4 regions of the Cedecea sp. B1(4) genome follow, and region 1 is predicted to be linked to each of the others. Evidence: predicted binding sites of a transcription regulator. Region 1 holds the regulator's gene; each other region holds the start of a gene.
What was found. Region 1 encodes CRP, which controls carbon source genes, mostly activating them, when cyclic AMP is high. Its sites were predicted from a motif close to ATGTGANNNNNNTCACAT; they were not measured.

Region 1 (5,991 bases):
CAATTTGATTGAATCTTTTGTATTACGGGAAGGCACCGATTATGGTGAGCAGGAGCGCTCGTTGACGCAAAAAGTCGCCGACGTGAAGCGCCAGTTACAAAACGGCGAGGCCGTGCTGGTTTGGTCTGAACTCCATGAAACGGTGAACATTATGCCGCGCGGGCAGTTTCGCGGCTGACCGCTGACTGGCAGGGTGATCTATACTGGCTGAAAAGTATAACAAGCAGATACAGATCTCTTTTCCGATCCCTCACGGAGTTTTCACCCTATGTCAGCCAAACACCCGGTTATTGCGGTCACAGGTTCCAGCGGCGCCGGTACCACGACCACCAGCCTCGCTTTCCGCAAGATTTTCCAGCAGCTCAACCTGCGCGCCGCCGAAGTTGAAGGCGACAGTTTCCACCGCTATACCCGCCCGGAAATGGACATGGCCATCCGCAAGGCACGCGATGCTGGCCGCCATATTAGTTACTTTGGGCCAGACGCCAACGACTTCGGGTTACTGGAACGAACTTTTATCGAATACGGCCAGACCGGCAAAGGGCAAGCACGTAAATACCTGCATACCTACGATGAAGCGGTGCCGTGGAACCAAGTGCCGGGCACTTTTACGCCCTGGCAGCCGCTCCCGGAGCCCACTGACGTCCTGTTTTACGAAGGCCTGCACGGCGGTGTAGTCACCCCTCAACATAACGTCGCCGACTGCGTCGATTTACTGGTAGGCGTGGTGCCCATCGTTAACCTGGAATGGATTCAGAAACTGGTGCGCGATACCAGCGAACGCGGCCATTCACGGGAAGCGGTGATGGATTCCGTAGTGCGATCCATGGACGATTACATCAACTTCATTACGCCGCAGTTCTCACGTACCCATATCAACTTCCAGCGCGTTCCGACCGTAGACACCTCTAACCCGTTTGCCGCGCGAGCCATTCCGTCGCTGGACGAAAGCTTCGTGGTCATTCACTTCCGTGGGCTGGACGACATCGACTTCCCTTATCTGCTGGCGATGTTGCAGGGGTCGTTTATCTCCCACATCAATACATTGGTGGTACCGGGCGGGAAAATGGGGCTGGCGATGGAGCTGATCATGGCCCCGCTGGTGCAGCGGCTGGCGGAAGGCAGGAAAATTGCCTGATAGCGTGAGGGCGGCTTTACACCGCCCTTTTCTACTTACGCTTCAATAATTTCGTAGCTGTGGCTAATCTCGGCGGCTTTCTCCAGCATCAACGTCACCGAGCAATATTTCTCTGCGGTCAGCTCAACGGCGCGGGCAACCGCGCTTTCTTTCAGCTCTTTCCCGGTCACAACAAAATGCAGATGGATGCGGGTAAACAGACGCGGTGCTTCTTCACGACGTTCGGAAGTCAGTTTCACCTCACAATCCGTCACATCATGGCGGCCTTTTTGCAGAATCGACACCACGTCAATTGAGCTACAACCGCCCGCGGCCATCAGCAGCATTTCCATCGGGCTTGGCGCTTTATCCCCGGAGTTACCGTCCATCAGAACTTGGTGGCCAGAAGCGGATTCGCCGAGGAAGGTCATGCCTTCCACCCATTTAACACGTGCCTGCATTTTACCTACTCCCGTAATAAAAATTTCTTTCAGATTACGCGTCTACGTGAAAACTGGCAACGTAAGGCGATCCAGGTCATGCTGAAACGAGACAATACAAGACACTAACCAAAAGCTATGCTAAAACAATCCGGATGCTGCTGCGATACAGAGACGTTTATGCCGTAAGCAGAGGAAACGACTAATTACAGGCCGCAGGGTTAACCTGCCCGCCAGCTCCCAGGGCTTGGGAAAATTTCACGATTGCAACGCCAGACAAGAGGTTCCACGTCTTGTCTTTGGTAGCCAGTTTATAACAGAGGATAACCGCGCATGGTGCTTGGCAAACCGCAAACAGACCCGACTCTCGAATGGTTCTTGTCTCATTGCCACATTCATAAGTATCCGTCGAAGAGCACGCTGATTCACCAGGGTGAAAAGGCGGAGACGCTGTACTACATCGTCAAAGGCTCCGTAGCTGTTCTGATTAAAGATGAAGAAGGCAAGGAGATGATCCTTTCTTATCTGAATCAGGGTGATTTCATTGGTGAATTAGGTTTATTCGAAGAAGGTCAGGAGCGTAGCGCCTGGGTTCGTGCCAAAACAGCCTGTGAAGTAGCTGAAATTTCCTATAAAAAATTCCGTCAGCTGATTCAGGTCAACCCGGATATCCTGATGCGTCTTTCTTCCCAGATGGCGCGCCGCCTGCAGGTGACTTCTGAGAAAGTTGGCAACCTTGCCTTCCTCGACGTGACCGGCCGCATCGCTCAGACGCTGCTTAACCTGGCTAAACAGCCGGATGCCATGACCCACCCGGACGGGATGCAAATCAAAATCACCCGCCAGGAAATCGGTCAGATCGTGGGCTGCTCCCGCGAAACCGTTGGCCGTATTCTGAAAATGCTGGAAGATCAGAACCTCATTTCCGCCCACGGTAAAACGATTGTCGTTTACGGCACCCGTTAATTAGCCCTTATAAAGGCGTGTCGCTTCGGTAACACGCCTTTTTTGTCTCTACAATTCAGGCTATGTGGAAGAGATTAATTTACCACCCGGAAGTTAACTACGCGCTGCGGCAAACGCTGGTGCTGTGTCTTCCCGTGGCTGTCGGCCTGCTGCTTGGCAGCCTGCAAAACGGCCTGCTCTTCTCGTTAGTTCCCGCCTGCTGCAACATTGCCGGGCTGGACACACCACACAAACGCTTCTTCAAACGTTTGATTATAGGCGGCAGCCTGTTCGCCCTCAGCAGCCTTATCCTGCAGCTTCTGCTGCTCTATACCCACATCCCGCTGCCGGCAATATTGATCGTCATGGCTCTGCTGCTCGGCGTGACGGCGGAAATCAGTTCACTTCACGCTCGCCTGCTGCCCGCATCGCTGATCGCCGCTATTTTTACGCTCAGCATGGCCGGTAACATGCCTATATGGAAACCGATGGTGCTCTATATCTTCGGTACCATCTGGTACGGCGCTTTCAACTGGTTCTGGTTCCGGCTTTGGCGCGAACAGCCGCTCAGGGAGTCGCTCAGCCTGCTGTACCGCCAATTGGCAGATTACTGCGAAGCAAAATACAGCCTGCTGACCCAGCATACCGACCCGGAAAAAGCGCTGCCGCCGCTGCTGGCCCGCCAACAAAAAGCCGTCGATCTGATCACCACCTGCTATCAGCAGCTGCATATGCTATCGGCCAACCAGCAAAACGGCTACAAGCGTCTATTACGCGCTTTCCAGGTTGCGCTGGATCTGCAGGAACACATTTCGGTAAGCCTGCACCAGCCTGAAGAGGTGCAAAAACTGGTCGAGCAAAGCCATGCCGAGGCGGTGATCCGCTGGAATGCCCAAACCATCGCCGCGCGCCTGCGCGTGCTGGCAGACGATATTCTTTATCACCGCTATCCAACGCGCTTTACCATGGATAAGCAGATCGACGCCCTGGAAAAAATAGCTCGCCAGAACCCGGACAATCCAGTGGGGCAGTTCTGCCATTACCACTTCAGCCGCATTGCCCGGGTACTGAAAACCCAGCGGCCGCTGTACGTGAGGGATTTAATGGAGGACAGGGAACGCCGTTTACCGTTTTTCCCGGCCCTGAAAAGCTATCTCTCGTTCAAATCCTCCGCTTTGCGCAGCTCCGCGCGCTTAGGTGTGATGTTGACCATTGCCAGCCTGCTGGGCTCCTTCTTACACCTGCCAAAGCCGTATTGGATCCTAATGACGGTGATGTTCGTGACGCAAAACGGCTACGGTGCAACGCGGGTGCGCATTGTTCACAGGGCGGCAGGCACCATGGCAGGGCTGTGTATCGCGGGTATCACCCTGCACTTCCACGTCCCGGACAGCTACACCCTGCTGGCGATGTTAATGATTACGCTGGTGAGCTACCTGTTTATCCGCAAAAGCTACGGCTGGGCCACCATTGGCTTTACCGTCACGGCGGTATATACCCTGCAGCTCATTACCCTCAGCGCCGAGAGTTACATCATTCCCAGGCTCATAGACACTCTTCTTGGCTGCCTGATCGCCTTTGGCGGCATGATCTGGCTGTGGCCACAGTGGCAAACCGGCCTATTGCGTCAGAACGCCCACGACGCGCTGGAGGCAGATCAGGATGCTATTCGGCTGATATTGAGCAACGATCCAGAGCCCACGCCGCTGGCCTGGCAGCGTATGCGGGTCAACCAGGCGCACAATGCGCTGTTTAACTCGCTCAATCAGGCGATGCAGGAGCCAGGCTTTAACTCCCACTACCTGGCAGACATGAAACTTTGGGTGACGCACAGCCAGTTCATCGTCGAGCATATCAACGCCATGACCACGCTGGCGCGCGAACACAACATGCTGACGCCGGACCTGGCGCAGAAATATCTACAGTCTTGTGAGATTGGGTTACAGCGATGCCAGCAAAGGCTGGAGTATGACGGGCCTGGCGGGTCGAACGACGCGAATATCCTGGAATCGGACACGCTGCCCACGGGGCCGTTAAGCACCATGGAGCAGCATTTACAGCGGATTATTGGCCACCTGAACACCATGCATACCATCTCCTCGGTCGCCTGGCGCCAGCGGCCTCATCATGGGATCTGGCTCAACCGCCGTCTGCGACGCTCGGGTTAGCCTTAGCTGGCTACCACGCTGGCAACCGCTTTGGCGAAACGCTGCATCCCTTCCAGGATATCCGCGTCCTCGACAATAAGCGAAGGCGCGAAGCGCATAACGTCCGGCCCGGCGTTCAATACCATCACACCTTCTGCCGCGCCAGCGTAGAGAAACTCGCGGGCACGCCCTTTGTACTTCTCGTTAAGCTCTGCACCAATCAACAGTCCCATGCCACGAATGTCGCTGAAAAGATCGAACTGTGCGTTTATCTTTTGCAGTTGTTCAACGAAAAGCTGACGTTTGTCCGCCACACCTTTGAGAACTTCCGGCGTGTTGATGATATCGAAAGCCGCCCCGGCCACCGCACAGGCCAATGGGTTGCCACCGTAGGTAGAACCGTGGCTACCGACGTGGAACGCGGAGGCAATTTCATGGGTGGTCAGCATAGCGCTTACCGGGAAGCCACCGCCAAGCGCTTTGGCGCTGGTCAGAATATCTGGCGTGACGCCGTAGTTGATGTAAGCGAAAAGCTCGCCCGTGCGGCCCATGCCGGACTGCACTTCATCAAAGACCAATAGCGCCTGATGCTCATCACACAAATCGCGCAGCCCCTGCAGGAACTCCGGCGTCGCGGCGGTCACGCCACCCTCGCCCTGAATCGGCTCCACCACTACCGCGCAGGTATGATCGCCCATCACCGCTTTCACCGCCGCGAGGTCGTTATACGGCACATGAATAATGTCGGCAGGTTTCGGGCCGAAGCCGTCGGAGTATTTAGCCTGTCCACCCACGGAAACAGTGAACAGCGAACGCCCGTGAAACGCATTGTAGAAGGCGATGATTTTGCTTTTGTACGGGCTATGGCGGGTCGAAGCATAATAGCGAGCCAGCTTGAAAGCCGTCTCGTTCGCTTCCGTACCGGAGTTCATGAAGACGACGCGCTCGGCAAAGGTGGCATCAATCAGCTTACGGGCAAGTTTCAGGGCGGGCTCATTAGTAAAAACGTTGCTGGTGTGCCACAGGGCTTCACCCTGGGTCTTCAGCGCCTCCACCAGCGCAGGGTGGCAATGCCCCAGTGCGGTCACGGCGATGCCTCCGGCAAAATCCACATACTCCTTCCCGGCTGCGTCCCACACGCGGCTGCCTTTCCCTTTCACTGGAATAAATTCTGCTGGTGCATAAATCGGCAGAATCACTTCATCGAAGGTTGCCCGCGTAACCGCTGCTTGTTCAGTTGCCATTTATTCCCCACCCGTTTTTATGCGTTAGATTTTAATGAAAATATAATCACGAAATATGCATAAAAAACCAAAAACAGGCAAGTGACAATTCATCTCTG
Region 2 (5,991 bases), on a different contig from region 1:
GGTACTCAATGTTCGCTCCACCCTGGCGCAGCGCATCGACAAGATGGCCGATTGGGCGCTCTTTCATACGCGGCTCGCCGGTCAGCACAATGTTGCTACTGCCGAGGCATAACGCTGCAGCCAGCGGACGCATAGCGGTGCCAGCATTCCCTAAAAAGAGTTCCAGCTCACCATGTGCCTGCAGAGGGCCGGCCACGCCGGTGACTTCACAACGGGTACGATCCGCCGAAAGCGTATAGCTCACGCCCAACGCCTTCAGCGCGTTAAGCATATGGCGGACATCATCGCTATCCAGCAAATTGGTCAGCACCGTGGTGCCATTGGCCAGCGCGGCCAGTAGCAGCGCGCGGTTAGACACGCTTTTTGAACCTGGCAGATTAATGGTGCCGTCGACCAGCGCGATGGGTTGTAACGTCAGGGATTCCAGCATGGGAAAAATACTCTCAACTCAAACAGAATAAAAACCCCGCAGACGGGCCGCAGGGCGAAGTGCTACTGCATTAATTAACCGTGGCGACGCTCGAAGTCCACCATGAAGTCAGTCAACGCTTTGACGCCATCGAGCGGCATCGCGTTGTAAATCGAGGCGCGCATACCACCTACAACGCGGTGACCTTTCAGGGAATGCAGGCCCGCAGCGAAGGACTCGTCAAGGAACACTTTGTCCAGCGCGCTATCCGCAAGTTGGAACGGAACGTTCATCCGGGAGCGGTTAGAAGCCGCAACATCGTTACGATAGAAATCACTATTATCAATCACGCCGTACAGCAACTCAGCCTTGGCCTGGTTGATACGATCCATCGAGGCAACGCCGCCCTGCTCTTTCAGCCATTTAAAGACCAGGCCTGCCAGATACCAGGCAAAAGTCGGCGGCGTGTTGAACATTGAGTCATTATCGTTCAGCACGGTGTAATCGATAATCGACGGACACGATTTGTGCGCCTTACCTAGCAGATCTTCACGAACAACAACCAGCGTCAGGCCGGCAGGGCCGATGTTTTTCTGTGCGCCAGCATAGATAACGCCGAAACGGCTAACGTCGATAGGGCGAGACAGAATAGTAGAAGAGAAATCGGCGGCAACAACGGTATCACCAAAATCTGGGGTTTCATCGATTGAGATACCGTCAATTGTCTCGTTCGGACAATAGTGCAGAAACGCGCTGTTATCAGATACCAGCCATTCACTCATTGGCTTGATAGCACGTTTACCGTCCACGGTGATTTTCACGTCATGAGCAACCGGCTGGCAGTATTTTTTCGCTTCTTTAATTGCGCTATTTGCCCAGTAGCCGCCGTCAATATAGTCGGCGGTGGTTTTGTCACCGAGAATATTCAGCGGCACGCCTGCAAACTGACCGCGCCCACCGCCGTGGCAGAATAAAACTTTATAGTTGGAGGGGATTTGCAGCAGATCGCGAAAATCTTTTTCCGCCTCTTCAGCGACCTGAATAAACTCTTTACCACGGTGGCTAATTTCCATTACGGAAGTGCCCAGACCGTGCCAGTCGCACAGCTCCTGTTGTGCACGACGAAGTACTTCAGCCGGCAGCATCGCCGGACCAGAACTAAAATTGTATACCTGTGTCATTTCCCCTCACCACGCCTCGAGCAATAAGTTTTTATTACATTATCGGTTTTATCATTCAGCGGCGCAGTGTTGCAATGGTTAATCCCTCGCGGAAGACCAATGTGAGCAAAATCACACAACACAATCTTCCGGCAAGTGAAAAAACTGCCCGATTTCCGACGGCAAGGCAATACGACGGACATGCCCACTGGCGGCCAGTCATTTTACTACCATAACAGCGAGTTACTGTAAGCAGGCATAGCCTGTTATGCTAGCGTCGCCTGCACCGTGCGGAGGATAGCGTCTGCCCGGTAAAACCCGTATCATTGCGCGTTTTGCGTACCATTAAAGTGAACCCCATGACCCAGACATTTATCCCCGGCAAAGATGCCGCCCTGGAAGACTCCATCGCTCGCTTCCAGAAAAAGCTGACCGACCTCGGTTTTAATATCGAAGAAGCCTCCTGGCTTAATCCAGTACCAAACGTTTGGTCGGTGCATATCCGCGACAAAGACAGCGCCCTGTGCTTCACCAACGGTAAAGGTGCGACCAAAAAAGCCGCGCTGGCATCCGCGCTGGGTGAATATTTTGAACGTCTGTCGACTAACTACTTCTTCGCCGACTTCTGGCTGGGCAATACGATTGCGAACGGCCCGTTCGTGCATTACCCGAACGAGAAATGGTTCCCGCTGCCGGAAGATGACCAACTGCCTGAGGGCATCCTCGACGATCGTCTGCGCGCTTTCTACGACCCGGAAAACGAAGTCGGCGCTGGGATGCTGATCGATCTGCAGTCCGGGAACGAAGAGCGCGGTATTTGTGCTCTGCCGTTCACCCGCCAGTCAGATCTGCAAACTGTTTATATCCCGATGAACATCATTGGTAACCTGTACGTCTCCAACGGCATGTCTGCGGGCAACACGGCTAATGAAGCACGGGTCCAGGGTCTGTCTGAAGTCTTCGAGCGTCATATCAAAAACCGCATTATCGCAGAAAGCATCAGCCTGCCAGAGATCCCACAGGATGTGCTGGCCCGCTATCCGGGCGTCGTGGAGTCCATTAAAACGCTTGAAGCTGAAGGTTTCCCTATTTTTGCGTACGACGGTTCTCTGGGCGGTAAGTACCCGGTTATCTGCGTCGTGCTGTTCAATCCGGCCAACGGAACCTGTTTCGCTTCCTTCGGCGCGCACCCTGATTTTGGCGTAGCGCTGGAGCGTACCGTCACCGAGCTGCTGCAGGGGCGCGGTCTGAAAGATCTGGATGTCTTTACGCCGCCAACCTTCGACGATGAAGAAGTCGCTGAACACGCTAACCTGGAAACACACTTCATCGATTCCAGCGGCCTGATTTCCTGGGATATGTTCAAGCAGGATGCAGATTACCCGTTTGCTGACTGGAGCTTTGCTGGCACAACGGAAGAAGAGTTCGCTACGCTGATGGCTATCTTCAAGTCGGAAGATAAAGAAGTGTATATCGCCGACTACGAGCATTTAGACGTTTACGCCTGCCGTATTATCGTCCCAGGCATGTCTGATATTTACCCTGCCGACGACCTGCTGCTGGCCAACAACAGTATGGGCAGCCACCTGCGTGAAACGATTCTTGCGCTGCCGGACAGCGAATGGGAGCAGCAGGACTACCTGGATCTGATTGCTCAACTGGACGACGAAGGCCACGATGACTTTACCCGCGTACGCGAGTTACTGGGCCTGGCAACCGGGAAAGATAACGGCTGGTACACGCTGCGCATTGGCGAGCTGAAAGCCATGCTAGCGCTAGCGGGCGGCGATCTTGAGCAGGCACTGATCTGGACCGAATGGACCATGGAGTTCAACGCTTCCATCTTTAGTCCTGAGCGTGCCAACTACTACCGCTGCCTGCAAACTCTGCTTCTGTTGTCACAGGAAGAAGAGCGTGAGCCTCTGCAATACCTGAACGCTTTCGTCCGTATGTACGGGGCTGAAGCCGTGGATGCCGCCAGCGCGGCAATGAGCGGTGAAGCGGCCTTTTATGGACTGCAGCCAGTGGATAAAGATCTGAAAGCTTTCCCGGCGCATCAGGCGCTGCTGGCCGCGTACGAAAAATTACAGCGCGCTAAAGCCAAATATTGGCAGGTAAAGTAATTTCCTGACAACTTCCTGGTGCGCACTGCACCTTGTCTGAGCTATATTACGGGGCGCTTTTTTGCGCCCCTTTTTATTATTAAAACAATAATAATTTATTATGTAATTTTTTGGTTAACCTCAGGTAAATGGTTATTTTTTGGCTGCGGCGATAATGTTATCAAAATATAAAAATACCCCATTATAATTAACCAATTTCGCGTAAGGGGGATGCTTAATTCAATTTTATCTATAATTATTAAAATTTATTTTTTCGTTTACAATCAATAAAATAAGATGAAAAACAGGTAAACACCTGCTTTTTCAGTGCCTATTAGCTTGGCGAGATATGATCCACATCAATTTTTACTCTATAATGCTTTGTTAGTATCTCCTCGCCGAATTAAATAAGAGAGAGTTAGTGTGAAAGCTGACAACCCTTTTGATCTAGTACTTCCACCAGCGATGGCAAAAATTGCCGAAGATGCTGGCGTCTATAAAGCAACAAAACAACCGCTAACGACCTTTTACTTAGCGATTACCGCCGGCGTCTTCATTTCGATTGCCTTCGTGTTCTACATCACCGCCACCACAGGCACATCCACGATTCCGTTTGGGATTGCCAAGCTGATTGGCGGCACATGCTTCTCACTGGGTTTAATTCTTTGCGTTATCTGCGGTGCTGACCTTTTCACCTCCACCGTGCTTATCGTCGTAGCCAAAGCCAGCGGCCGTATCACTTGGGGCCAGCTACTGCGTAACTGGGCTAACGTCTACATCGGTAACCTGATCGGTGCTCTACTCTTTGTACTGCTGATCTGGCTGTCCGGCATGTATATGACCGCCAACGGCGCATGGGGACTGAATGTCCTGCAAACCGCAGATCATAAAATGCACCACACGTTTGTTGAGGCCGTCTGCCTTGGCATTCTGGCAAACCTGATGGTGTGTCTCGCCGTCTGGATGAGCTACTCCGGCCGCAGCCTGATGGACAAAATGTTTGCTATGATCCTTCCGGTTGCCATGTTTGTTGCCAGCGGCTTTGAGCACAGCATCGCAAATATGTTCATGATCCCGATGGCTATCGTGGTTCGTGACTTTGCCAGCCCGGAATTCTGGACTGCCGTAGGGTCTTCTCCGGAAAGTTTCTCGCATCTGACCGTGCTGAACTTCATCACCGATAACCTGATTCCAGTCACCATCGGAAACATCATCGGCGGAGGTTTACTGGTTGGGTTGACATACTGGGTAATTTATCTGCGCGGTGGCGACAAGCACTAAGCTACGTCAGTACGCAGGTTTAAGAACTCCACATTAAAGGTAGGTGTTACATGTCCGAGCAAAATGAAAAGTTAGCCACAGCCTGGGAAGGTTTTGCTAAAGGCGACTGGCAGAATGAAGTTAACGTCCGTGACTTTATTCAGAAAAACTACACCCCGTACGAGGGTGACGAGTCCTTCCTGGCAGGTGCTACCGACGCAACTACCAAACTGTGGGACAGCGTGATGGAAGGCATCAAACTGGAAAACAGCACTCACGCACCAGTTGACTTCGATACCGACCTCGCGTCTACCATCACCGCTCACGATGCGGGCTACATCAACAAGTCCCTCGAAACTATCGTGGGTCTGCAGACCGATGCTCCTCTGAAACGCGCCATCATTCCTTTCGGCGGCATCAAAATGGTCGAAGGTTCTTGCAAAGTATACGGTCGCGAACTCGACCCAATGCTGAAAAAGATCTTCACCGAATACCGCAAAACCCACAACCAGGGCGTGTTTGACGTTTACACCAAAGACATCCTGAACTGCCGTAAATCCGGTGTTATTACCGGTCTACCGGATGCCTATGGCCGTGGGCGTATCATCGGTGACTACCGTCGCGTTGCGCTGTACGGTATCGACTACCTGATGAAAGACAAATTCGCTCAGTTCAACTCACTGCAAACCAAACTGGAAAACGGTGAAGATCTGGAAGCGACTATCCGTCTGCGTGAAGAAATCTCCGAACAGCACCGCGCGCTGGGTCAGATCAAAGAGATGGCCGCCAAATATGGCTACGACATCTCCGGTCCTGCTACCAACGCTCAGGAAGCTATTCAGTGGACTTACTTCGGCTACCTGGCTGCGGTTAAATCTCAGAACGGCGCTGCAATGTCCTTCGGTCGCGTATCCACCTTCCTGGATGCTTACATCGAGCGCGACATCAAAGCAGGCAAAATTAACGAGCAAGACGCTCAGGAAATGATTGACCACCTGGTCATGAAACTGCGTATGGTTCGCTTCCTGCGTACCCCTGAATATGATGAGCTGTTCTCCGG
Region 3 (5,991 bases), on a different contig from region 1:
CTCACCCTCGACCGGGCTATTTGGGCGACAGACAGTAAAACTGTGCCGCCTCTGCCAGAGCAACCGGGCTTGGAACTCGATCTCCCTGCAATGGACGGCGCTCAGTGGCTGGCGCTCTTCAGTGAAGGCGCGGCGGACAGCGTTGGGGGATCTGCCGTCTTCCCGTCCGCAGTGACACTGCGGACCCCGGCATTAACGCTGGCGGGCCAGCAATGGCATAACCTGAGCCTGGTTTCTCGCCCGGAGATGAACGGCACGCAGGTTGAGGCCCAGGGGCGTGAAATTAATGCCTCGCTGAGCATGAAGAACAACGCGCCCTGGCAGGCCAGCGTTAAGTATCTTTATTTCAACCCGAACTGGAGCGTTCTCCCGAGTGGTGCAAACGGAACGGAGACGCTGCAGGTCCCGGAAAGCGGCGATACGCTTAGCTTCCGGGGCTGGCCAAATGTGCAGTTGCGCTGTGCGGAGTGCTGGCTGTGGGGACAGAAATATGGCCGTATCGATGGGGATGTGACCATTAATGGCGATACGCTGCGGCTGGCCAATGGGCTGATTGATACCGGCTTTGCTCGCCTCACCGCCGACGGTGAATGGGTGAATAAGCCCGGCAGCGAACGTACTTCCCTGAAAGGCAAGCTGAAGGGCGAGAAGCTCGATGCGGCCGCGAACTTCTTTGGAGTGAAAACGCCGCTGCAGGGCTCTTCTTTCGACGTTGATTATGACCTGCACTGGCGGGCGGTGCCCTGGAAGCCGGATGAAGCTTCGCTGAACGGTATTCTGCATACCAAGCTGGGGAAAGGGCAAATTACCGACGTCAGCACGGGCCATGCGGGCCAGCTTCTGCGTCTGGTCAGCTTTGACGCGCTGCTTCGCAAACTCCGTTTCGATTTTAGCGATACCTTTGGCAGCGGATTCTACTACGACTCGATTCGCAGCACCGCCTGGATAAAAGATGGCGTATTACATACTGACGACACGCTGGTTGACGGGCTTGAGGCGGATATCGCGATGAAAGGCTCGGTGGACTTAGTCCGTCGCGAGCTAAATATGGAAGCGGTCGTTGCCCCTGAAATCTCCGCGACAGTGGGCGTGGCTACTGCTTTTGCGGTTAACCCGATAATCGGTGCCGCGGTGTTTGCCGCCAGTAAAGTGCTTGGCCCGCTGTGGAGCAAAATCTCGGTGCTGCGCTACAGCATTACCGGCCCGGTAGATAAACCGAAAATTGATGAAGTGCTGCGGCAGCCGCGCACCAGCGAAGCTCACTGATTTGACGTTAGCGGTTAATTGCCGCAAGCTCCATAAATAAACCATTCCTCGCCAAACAGGCGATAAGCAATAAGAGTAGCGAAACGATGAGTCTTAACCTGGTAAGTGAGCAGTTGCTGTCTGCGAATGGCTTAACCCATCAAGATCTGTTTTCCATTCTCGGGCAGCTGTCCGAGCGCCGTCTCGACTACGGCGATCTCTATTTCCAGTCCAGCTATCATGAATCCTGGGTGCTGGAAGACCGCATTATTAAAGACGGTTCATGGAATATCGATCAGGGCGTTGGCGTTCGTGCGGTGAGCGGTGAAAAAACCGGGTTTGCCTATGCCGATCAAATTACTTTGCAGACGCTGGAGCAAAGCGCTCATGCGGCTCGCAGCATCGTTCGTGAGCAGGGCGACGGGCGCGCACGTACGCTGGGTAACGTTCCGCATAGTGCGCTTTATACCAGCGCCGATCCGCTGCTAAGCATGACGCGTGAAGAGAAGCTCGACATCCTGAGACGCGTGGACAGCGTTGCACGCTCTGCAGATGCCCGCGTGCAGGAAGTTAGCGCCAGCCTGACTGGCGTGTATGAATTGATCCTGGTTGCGGCCACGGACGGGACGCTGGCGGCAGATGTTCGCCCTCTGGTGCGCCTGTCGGTTAGCGTTCAGGTTGAAGAAGACGGCAAACGCGAGCGCGGTGCAAGCGGCGGCGGCGGTCGTTTTGGCTATGAGTATTTCCTGGAAAGCGTGAACGGCGAAGTACGGGCTGATGCCTGGGCGAAAGAAGCCGTGCGCATGGCGATGGTTAATTTGTCCGCCGTTGCGGCCCCGGCGGGAATGCTTCCGGTGGTACTGGGCGCAGGCTGGCCAGGCGTGCTGCTGCACGAAGCGGTCGGGCACGGTCTGGAAGGCGACTTTAACCGTCGCGGTACTTCGGTCTTCAGCGGCCAGATGGGCCAGCTGGTGGCCTCCGAACTCTGTACCGTGGTGGATGATGGCACGATGGCTAACCGCCGTGGTTCCGTCTCTATTGATGACGAAGGCGTGCCGGGTCAGTACAACGTGCTGATCGAAAACGGCATTCTTAAAGGCTATATGCAGGACAAGCTGAATGCGCGCCTGATGGGCGTTGCGCCTACCGGGAACGGTCGCCGTGAGTCCTATGCCCATCTGCCGATGCCGCGCATGACCAACACCTACATGCTGGCCGGGAAATCTACGCCGCAGGAGATTATCGAGTCCGTGGATTACGGTATCTTCGCGCCAAACTTCGGCGGCGGCCAGGTAGAAATCACCTCCGGCAAGTTTGTGTTCTCCACCTCGGAAGCCTACCTGATTGAAAAAGGGAAGGTGACCAAGGCGGTGAAAGGCGCCACGCTGATTGGGTCCGGCATCGAAACCATGCAGCAAATTTCGATGGTTGGGAACGATCTGGCGCTGGATAACGGCGTCGGCGTCTGCGGTAAAGAAGGCCAAAGCCTACCGGTTGGCGTCGGCCAGCCAACCCTGAAGGTTGATAACCTGACCGTGGGCGGCACTGCCTGAGTTAATATGAGGCCGGACTAGCTCCGGCCCGTTTGTTTTGCTTTCCCGTTCCTGCCCTGCACGCCCTGATAAAGCTCCGCTACCTTCACAAAATAGTTCGTCAGATAGTTAATACATACCTGCACCTTCAGCGGCAGTTTGTCTTTTTCGGTATACAGCGCGTACACCGGACGGGGATCGGACTGATAGCGCGGAAAGAGGATCTCCAGCTGTCCGCTATTGATCTCGTCGATCACCCACATCAGCGGCGCATAGCCAATACCTGCCCCGGCTTTCAGCCACCGGCTGAGCGTCATCGGATCGTTGGTGACAAAGCGGCCCTGCGGCAACAGGCGGGTCGAGATCCCTTCGGGCGCAATCAGCTCAAATTCGTTATCCGGCCGGATGCTGTATTCCAGCCATGAATGGTTAGCCAAATCAGCGGGTTTTTCCGGCGTGCCGTGAATGTGCAGATAGCTTTTGGCGGCACAAACCACCATTGGCATTGACCCCAGCCTGCGGGAAAACAGGCTCGAATCCTGCAAAGCGCCGACGCGAATGACCAAATCAAGACCATCGGCAATCAGGTCAGGTGCCGGTATGCCGGTGACCAGGTTGACGGTCAGGCCGGGATGTTCACGCAGCATTTCGGCGGTCATGTCGGCGAGAACATTCTGTGCCATAGTTGATGAGCTACCGATGCGCAGCGTGCCGATAGGCGTGTTGTTAAAGGCGTAAAGCTGCTCGTGGACTTCCTGTGCTTCGTGCAGCATTTTGCGGCAGCCTTGATAATAAATTTTGCCGGCTTCGGTCAGGCCAATGCTGCGGGTGCTGCGGTTAAGCAGTTTCACCTGCAGCTCATCTTCCAGTTTGGACACGATCTGGCTGATGGAAGAGACGCTCATTTGTAGCTGCCTTGCGGCAGCGGTGTAGGAGCCAAGTTCAACGACTTTGGCAAACACCGACATACGTTTCAGTCGTTCCATTGTTCACTCTGAGTGAAAAGTGATTTAGATCACACATTATAGATAACAGGGTAACAGTTACGTTAATATATTATTATTAACATAACTCATACCGCACGCTCGCCCGCCTTTTCTGGCCTCTCCGTCGCGGTTTGCCGTCGAGTTATGTATCGCCTGCATTATCTTATCAAGGTCAAAATGAGTCTATTTCCGGTTATCGTAATATTCGGTCTTTCCTTTCCGCCGATATTCTTCGAATTAATTCTGTCGCTCGCCGCGTTCTGGCTGGCGCGTCGGCTGCTGACCCCAACCGGCATTTATGATTTTGTCTGGCACCCTGCATTATTCAATACAGCGCTCTATTGCTGCCTTTTTTATCTGATTTCGCGTTTGTTCGTTTGAGGTTGATGTGAAAATACTAACAAGAAACATAACCCGTACCGCTATCACGCTTTTGCTGGTGCTGCTGGCCTTCATCGCTATCTTCCGTGCGTGGGTGTTTTACACCGAATCCCCGTGGACACGAGACGCGCGTTTCACCGCTGACGTTGTTGCTATTGCGCCGGACGTGTCCGGGCTTATCACCAGCGTGAACGTTCAGGACAACCAACTGGTGAAAAAAGACCAGGTGCTGTTCACCATCGACCAGCCGCGCTACCAGAAAGCGCTCGAGCAGGCCGAAGCAGACGTGGCTTATTACCAGGCGCTGTCCTCTGAAAAGCGTCGTGAAGCCGGGCGGCGTAACTCCCTTGGCATTCAGGCCATGTCGCGCGAAGAGATTGATCAGTCCAACAACTCGCTGCAAACCGTTCTTCATCAGCTAGATAAAGCCCAGGCGACGCGCGATCTGGCCAAACTAGACCTGCAGCGCACGGTCATTCGTGCCCCAGCGGACGGCTGGGTAACCAACCTTAACGTGCACACCGGAGAATTTATTAACCGCGGCGCGGCGTCCGTAGCGCTGGTGAAACAGAATTCGTTCTACATTCTGGCCTATATGGAAGAGACCAAACTGGAAGGCATTCGTCCGGGCTATCGCGTACAGATCACGCCGCTCGGCAGTAACCGCGTGCTGCGCGGCAGCGTCGACAGCATCTCTGCCGGGGTGACGAACGCCAGCAGTACCAGTGATTCAAAAGGGATGGCAACGGTCGACTCCAACCTTGAATGGGTGCGCCTTGCTCAGCGCGTGCCGGTCAGAATCCGCCTTGATGAACAGATGGGAAATCTGTATCCCGCCGGGACAACGGCCACTGTCGTTGTGACGGGAGAAAAAGACCGCAAAGCGGAGAATGACTCAGCTTTTATTAAGCTGATGCATCGTCTGCGCGAGTTCGGTTAAGCAGGCCGCTATGTATAACATTTCCAGGCTGCACGTCCGCTTTGCGATAAAGCTCGCTTTCGCCATTGTTCTGGCGGTGTTTGTCGGTTTTCACTTTGAGCTGGAAACGCCGCGCTGGGCGGTGCTGACCGCCGCGATTGTTGCCGCCGGGCCTGCCTTTGCCGCTGGAGGAGAGCCTTATTCCGGGGCCATACGCTACCGCGGGATGCTGCGCATTATCGGGACATTTATTGGCTGTGCGGCCGCGCTGGTCATCATTATCACGCTGATCCGTGCCCCGGTTGTCATGCTGCTGGTGTGCTGTATCTGGGCCGGATTCTGTACCTGGATCTCGTCGCTTGTTCGCGTCGAAAACTCCTACGCCTGGGGCCTCGCGGGCTACACCGCACTGATTATTGTGGTCACTATTCAGGTTGCTCCGCTGACTACGCCGCAGTTTGCCGTTGAACGCTGTAGCGAAATCGTTATCGGGATTGTGTGTGCCATCGTCGCCGACCTGCTGTTTTCTCCGCGTTCCATCAAGCAGGAGATTGACCGGGAACTGGATAACCTGCTGGTGGACCAATACCGCCTGATGCAGCTTTGTATTGCCCACGGCGACAAAGAAGAGGTGGATAAAGCCTGGAGCGGTCTGGTGCGTAAAGTCACCGCGCTGAACGGCATGCGTGCCAACCTGAATATGGAATCCGCCCGCTGGGCGAAGGCCAACCGACGACTGAAAGCGATCAACACTCTTTCGCTGACGCTGATCACCCAGGCCTGTGAAACTTTCCTGATTCAAAACACCCGGCCCGAATACGTCACGCCAGAATTCCGCCAGCTTTTTGCCGTCGAAGTGGAAACCGCCGACGACGTTTATAAGCGGATGAAAGTGCTGCGCCGAGCGATATCTGCGATGGGCGAAAAG
Region 4 (5,991 bases), 160 kb from region 1:
AAGTTCCATGCCAGGTATGTTCGGCAGGTCACCTTTAAACTGGGTTTTATCGACAATCCACTCGCTGAAAGTCTCCACGGTCACTTCCAGCGGATCGTTAGTGGCGGATTCAGACGGCGGAACGATGCGGTCAACCGCAGAATCGACAAAGCCAACGTGCTGCTCTACCCACGCCCACGCGTCAGCAGACAGCGCTTTCTTCACGTGCTCTTTCAGTTGGCTAGTGCCACGCACCATGTTTTCACAGGCGATGATGTTCAGCGGCGTTTCGTTGCCGTTCGCGCGGCGCAGCTCCAGGCCTTTGGCAAGCGTTGGCGCGATGCGCTCCAGCACAACCGGGCCGACGGCGGTGGTGATCAGATCAACCTGAGCGATAAGGGCCACAACGTCGTCGCCGATGCTGCTGACGGCATTCACGTTGGAGACGGTATCAATCTGCTGCTGCTCGCCGACTACGTGAACCTGGTAGCTGTGACGCGCGTTCAGGGCATCCAGAACCACCTGGTTTACGTCGGCAAAAGTCAGCTGCAGACCGGCGTCCGCCAGCAGTTTACCGATAAAGCCACGACCGATATTACCTGCACCAAAATGTAATGCTTTCATTGCGTTAACCTTCCTGATTATTTCACCCGTGAGGGCTGGGGTAAGGATACTGTATGCGAATCCCCTCACCCTAGCCCTCTCCCCAAAGGGGAGAGGGAATAATGCTTTGCACCTGCTGCCCCTCCGGAGTGAGGGGCAGGGTCTTATTTCTTACCGGCCAGCAAATCCAGCACTTCCTGGACGCTGGTGGTGTGCGCCAGGCGCTCAATCACCGACTCATCATCCAGCGCATTGGTCAGGCTGGTGATGACCTGGATGTGCTCGTTATTGCGGGCTGCAATACCGATCACCAGTCGGGCCACATCTTCCGGCTCTTCACCGAAGTGAACGCCTTCAGGGTACTGGCAGAACACTACGCCGGTTTTCAGCACGCGGTCTTTTGCTTCCACGGTGCCGTGAGGAACCGCGATACCTTCGCCCAGGTAGGTCGGGGTCAGTTTCTCGCGCTCAAACATCGCGTCCACGTATTCCGGCTGCACGTAACCGCCGTTCACCAGCTGTTCACCAGCGAAGCGAATCGCTTCTTCTTTGTTGCTGGCTTTCAGGCCGAGGAACACGTTACCCGCGCCCAGCTTGAACACCGCGTCTTCGCTGGAAACAAAGCTGTCTTCCAGGCTATGCATGACTTTTTCTTCTTTCTGACTCAAGTTCTGAGAAGCCACCAGACGCTCAACCAGGTTGGCGTACAGGCTGCTGTCGAGGAAGTTGGTCAGGGAGATATGCTGCGCCTGCGGCACCTGGCGCATCGCACGCTCGGTCAGGTCGCGGTGGGTAATCACCAGGTCAACGTCGTCCGGCAGGCTGTTGATCGCGCAGTTGGTCACGGAGATATTTTTCAGGCCAGCGTCGTTCACTTTCTTACGCAGCACGCCTGCGCCCATGGCGCTGGAGCCCATCCCTGCGTCGCAGGCAACGATGATTTTACGCACGTGGCTCAGGTCGTTAGACAGGCCTGCACCGACCGCCAGCGGCGCTGCGCCACCTTTAGATTCGGCTTTCATTTCCTGCATACGGCGAGCCGCAGCTTCGATGTCGTCTTCTTCTTTCACCTTGCTGGTTTTCAGCAAGATGGCGGAGACCACGAAGGAAACAACCATTGCCGCACAGATGGCCGCGATGTTAGCGAAGTACGCGCCTTTCGGGGTCATCGCCAGCACTGCCAGGATAGAACCAGGGGATGCCGGAGACACCAGGCCGCCATTCAGCACGGTCAGGGTGAACACGCCGGTCATGCCGCCGAGGATAACGGCCAGGATCAGACGTGGGTTCATCAGCACGTACGGGAAGTAAATTTCGTGGATACCGCCCAGGAAGTGGATGATTGCCGCGCCGCCTGCAGACTGCTTGGCGTTACCGCGCCCAAAGAACATGTACGCCAGCAGAACACCCATACCCGGACCCGGGTTCGCTTCAATCAGGAAGAAGATGGATTTGCCCAGTTCGTGGGACTGCTGAATACCCAGCGGCGAGAAGATACCGTGGTTGATGGCGTTGTTCAGGAACAGGATTTTAGCTGGTTCTACGAAGATAGATGCCAGCGGCAGCATGTCGTGCACAACCATGAAGTTAACGCCTGCCGCCAGAACTTTGGACAGGACTTCAACCGCAGGGCCGATGCCGAGGAACGCCAGAATCGCCAGGATCATCCCGATGATACCGGCAGAGAAGTTGTTCACCAGCATTTCAAAGCCGGATTTGATTTTACCGTCGACCCATTTGTCGAAGTGTTTGATTGCCCAGCCGCCCAGAGGACCCGCAATCATTGCGCCGAGGAACATCGGCATATCTGCACCGACGATAACGCCCATGGTAGTAATCGCACCCACCACGCCGCCGCGGTCACCGCCAATCAGGCGACCACCGGTAAAGCCGATCAGCAGCGGCAGCAGGTAAGTGATCATCGGGCCTACCAGCTTCGCTAGCGTTTCGTTTGGCAACCATCCGGTAGGAATAAATAAGGCCGTGATAATACCCCAGGCGATAAACGCCCCGATATTTGGCATAACCATATTGCTGAGGAAACGACCAAAGCTTTGCACTTTGATCTTGATATCGGATGACATACACATACCCCTTGTTGGTGTTCCGCGCTGAAAAGCAGCCCGAGGTTTATTGTTAACGTAGCGGCAGGGTCGCCGGCCTTATGCAGTAAAGTGACGCGAATCTGGCACTGAATCGTTAAGCTGTCCAGCAACCGCCCAATTATGTGATTTAGATCACTAATATCCAGGGATCCACTATCCACATTGAGTGATGACGATCACATAATTGCAGTGTAAAAAAAGTACACCGTGGAATTTTTAACCCTGATTGACCTTTTAATGTGACTAAAATCACATTTTGTTATGGCGTTTTTGTTATTCATTTGTGATCTACTTCACAAAGTATTTTAGGGCAGATTAATCCTAATGTGATCCAGTTAAAATCTGGGCGTTGACAACAAACGGCGGGCAAGAAAGGGATGAAAGTAAATTACAGCGAAGCGGCTGGCAGAAAGCGCGACGTTGAATGCCGCGCTGGAATGAAAAGTTAGTTATCTAAATCCGCGACAATGCCGCGCGCCTGAGAAAACAGCTGCTGGTAATGGGCGTCGCTGTCGCCAATCCCCTCTTCCACGCCGATGGTGTTATAGAGGAACTCAATTTTTGCATCTTCCACACCCAGATACCCCATGGAGCCGTGAATATAATCGGCCATGTTTTTTTCCCAGCCATATTTCGCAAACCCGGCCTGTGAGCCGCCGACCAGCGCCACCCAGCGGATTTTCTTATTTCCCAGCGTGCTACCTGGCCCGTAGCCCAGGCCGTAGTTCCACACGCGATCCAGATAGCCTTTGAGCATGGCCGGGAAGCTGTACCACCACACCGGGAACACCACGACCAGGGTGTCTTTATCTTCTAACTCGCCAAACAAGCGATGAACTTCCGGGGAATACTGTTTCTGCGGGTTGTTCCAGTCCGGCTCATCTTCCATGCCCAGCGCCGGGTTAAAGCCGCTGCGGTACAGATCGAGGGAGGAGACGTTAATGCCGCGTTCGGCCGCCTCGCCCTGAATTTCCTGCACCACCTGCGCGGTTAACGACTCGCTGCGCGGGTGCGCCCAAATAATATACATATTCTCTGATTTCATGGAGTTACCTCAGCCAGTGGGGATGTGCGTTCACTTTACGACCGCTGGATAATTCTGTAAAACGTAGTATTTGAGATGGGTTAATGAAGGATTTTCACTAATGGCGCTAAATTTTACCGACTTCGCGACCTTTATCGCCGTGGCGCGGCACAAAAGCTTTCGCGCCGCAGGGGACGAGCTGGGGCTGTCTCCTTCGGCGATCAGCCACGGCATCAAACAGCTCGAGCAGCGCCTGAAAATTCGGCTGTTCAACCGCACCACCCGCAGCGTCTCGTTGACCGAGGCTGGCAACAACCTCTACGAGCGCCTGCGCCCGGCTTGCGACGAGATTCATACCATTCTCGATGAGGTGAACTCGTTTCGGGACACGCCGATGGGCACCCTCAAAATCAACAGTTCGCGGCTGGCTTCAAGCCTTGTGCTGATGCCGCTGGTCGCCGGGTTTACCGCCCGCTATCCCGACATCAAAGTCGAAGTGACCACCGACGACAGGCTGGTGGACATCGTGAAGCAGGAGTACGACGCCGGGATACGCCTGAGCACCACGGTGGAAAAAGACATGATTGCCGTTCCCATCGGCCCAAAAGCGAAGATTTGCGTCGTTGCCACGCCGGAATACCTGGCGCAAAACCCTGCGCCAATGCACCCGCGCGAGCTAGTTAATCACTGCAGCGTTATCTTCCGATTTCACAGCGGTCGCCCCTATTGCTGGGAGTTTTACGGGCCGGAAGGCAAGCTGGAAGTGACGCCGTGCGGCAACATCATCGTGGACGATCTCGACTCTGAGCTGGAAGCGGTGCTGTGCGGCGCAGGCATCGGCTATCTCTACAAACAACAGGTAGAAGAACACCTGGCAAGCGGCAGGTTGGTTTCAATGCTCGAAGACTGGCTGCCTGAGCTGCCGCCGTTCCAGTTCTATTACCCAAATCGGCAATACATGCCCAGCGCGCTGCGTGCATTCGTTGATTACATAAAAGCGCAGCAGGCGTAGACTTTTTCACCAATGTTGAGTATCTGTTTCATACTTACCTCAAGTTGGCAAAAACGGATAATGTCATGAAACTGATCGGTAATTACACCAGCCCCTATGTACGAAAGATCTCGGTCATCCTGCTTGAAAAAGGCCTCAGTTTTGAATTTATTAACGTCAACCCGTGGGTTGGCGACAGCCCGGCTCCGCAGTACAACCCGCTAGGCAAAGTCCCAACGCTTATTACCGATGAAGGCGAGCGCTGGTTTGATTCGCCAATCATCGCCCAATACCTTGAGCTGCTAAACATTGCGCCAGAGCTCATTCCGCACGACCCAAAAGCGGCGCTGAAAGTACGCCAGCTTGAGGCGCTTTCCGACGGCATTCTGGACGCGGCGTTAACGTCAGTGCGTGAGAAACTGCGCCCGGCGGAACAGCAGTCTGAAGAAGTCCTGGTGCGCCAGCGCGAGAAAATTGGCCGCGCCCTCGATCTGCTTGAGGAATACGCAGCCGACGGTACGCTGACCGCAGAGCCGCTCGATCTGGCCAGTATTTCCGCGGCCTGCGCAGTGGGCTATCTTAATTTCCGCCGCGTTTCACCGGGCTGGTGCGTGAATCGCCCTCACCTGGTCAAGCTGGTAGAACAGCTGTTCCAGCGCGAGAGTTTTGCCCGTACCGAACCGCCCGCGGCATGATCTGCTGCCAGGACAGGGGGCGCTGCCCCCTGTAATATCGCCCACAAATTTCTTAATTCAGCCCTTGCCATGACGACAGCTCAAACACTTTTTAGCCATCTTCCGGCGACCGACCGCCTGCTGCGCGATGCCGCCTTTACCGCCCTGCTTGCCGAGTTCGGCCATACCCGTGTGGTTACCACACTGAGAACGCTGCAAAACGAAGCGCGCGAGCACATCCGCTCAGCACGCAAGCTGCCGGACTGGAGCGAGGACTGGGCGAAGAAAACGCGTAGCGTGCTCGAGGCCAGCCAGCGCAGCGCTCTCCAACCCGTGTTCAACCTGACCGGCACCGTGCTGCACACCAATCTTGGCCGGGCATTACAGGCAGAAGAGGCTATTGCGGCAGTGACGGAGGCCATGCGCTCCGCCGTCACGCTGGAATATTCGCTGGACGACGCCGGGCGCGGCCACCGGGATCGCGCCATCGCCGATCTGCTTTGCGAGCTGACCGGGGCGGAAGATGCCTGCATCGTCAATAACAATGCGGCGGCGGTTCTGTTGATGCTGGCAGCCTGCGCAGACGGCGGTGAAGTGGTGGTTTCGCGCGGCGAA

Region 2: serC (3-phosphoserine/phosphohydroxythreonine transaminase) is a predicted target of CRP. The motif match lies at 1,690-1,707, and genes of this name have one in related genera.
Region 3: aaeR (HTH-type transcriptional activator AaeR) is a predicted target of CRP. The motif match lies at 3,781-3,798, and genes of this name have one in related genera.
Region 4: ACR6JA_RS16145 (PTS mannitol transporter subunit IICBA) is a predicted target of CRP. The motif match lies at 2,925-2,942, and genes of this name have one in related genera.

What each region holds. Positions count from the first base shown of each region.
Region 1 is NZ_JCAHMZ010000007.1:13,928-19,918, forward strand. It holds gene ACR6JA_RS15420 (YheU family protein) at 1-178, shown strand, start outside; gene ACR6JA_RS15425 (phosphoribulokinase) at 269-1,138, shown strand; gene ACR6JA_RS15430 (OsmC family protein) at 1,174-1,578, opposite strand; gene crp (cAMP-activated global transcriptional regulator CRP) at 1,891-2,523, shown strand; gene ACR6JA_RS15440 (YccS/YhfK family putative transporter) at 2,586-4,670, shown strand; gene argD (bifunctional acetylornithine/succinyldiaminopimelate transaminase) at 4,673-5,893, opposite strand; gene pabA (aminodeoxychorismate synthase component 2) at 5,983-5,991, opposite strand, start outside.
Region 2 is NZ_JCAHMZ010000001.1:69,180-75,170, reverse strand. It holds gene aroA (3-phosphoshikimate 1-carboxyvinyltransferase) at 1-427, opposite strand, end outside; gene serC (3-phosphoserine/phosphohydroxythreonine transaminase) at 505-1,590, opposite strand; gene ycaO (30S ribosomal protein S12 methylthiotransferase accessory factor YcaO) at 1,929-3,692, shown strand; gene focA (formate transporter FocA) at 4,095-4,952, shown strand; gene pflB (formate C-acetyltransferase) at 5,003-5,991, shown strand, end outside.
Region 3 is NZ_JCAHMZ010000006.1:529,277-535,267, reverse strand. It holds gene yhdP (AsmA2 domain-containing protein YhdP) at 1-1,266, shown strand, start outside; gene tldD (metalloprotease TldD) at 1,353-2,798, shown strand; gene aaeR (HTH-type transcriptional activator AaeR) at 2,816-3,763, opposite strand; gene aaeX (p-hydroxybenzoic acid efflux pump operon protein AaeX) at 3,941-4,144, shown strand; gene aaeA (p-hydroxybenzoic acid efflux pump subunit AaeA) at 4,152-5,084, shown strand; gene aaeB (p-hydroxybenzoic acid efflux pump subunit AaeB) at 5,095-5,991, shown strand, end outside.
Region 4 is NZ_JCAHMZ010000007.1:172,136-178,126, forward strand. It holds gene mtlD (mannitol-1-phosphate 5-dehydrogenase) at 1-603, opposite strand, end outside; gene ACR6JA_RS16145 (PTS mannitol transporter subunit IICBA) at 747-2,666, opposite strand; gene ACR6JA_RS16150 (NAD(P)H oxidoreductase) at 3,133-3,732, opposite strand; gene ACR6JA_RS16155 (LysR family transcriptional regulator) at 3,833-4,723, shown strand; gene ACR6JA_RS16160 (glutathione S-transferase) at 4,789-5,397, shown strand; gene selA (L-seryl-tRNA(Sec) selenium transferase) at 5,467-5,991, shown strand, end outside.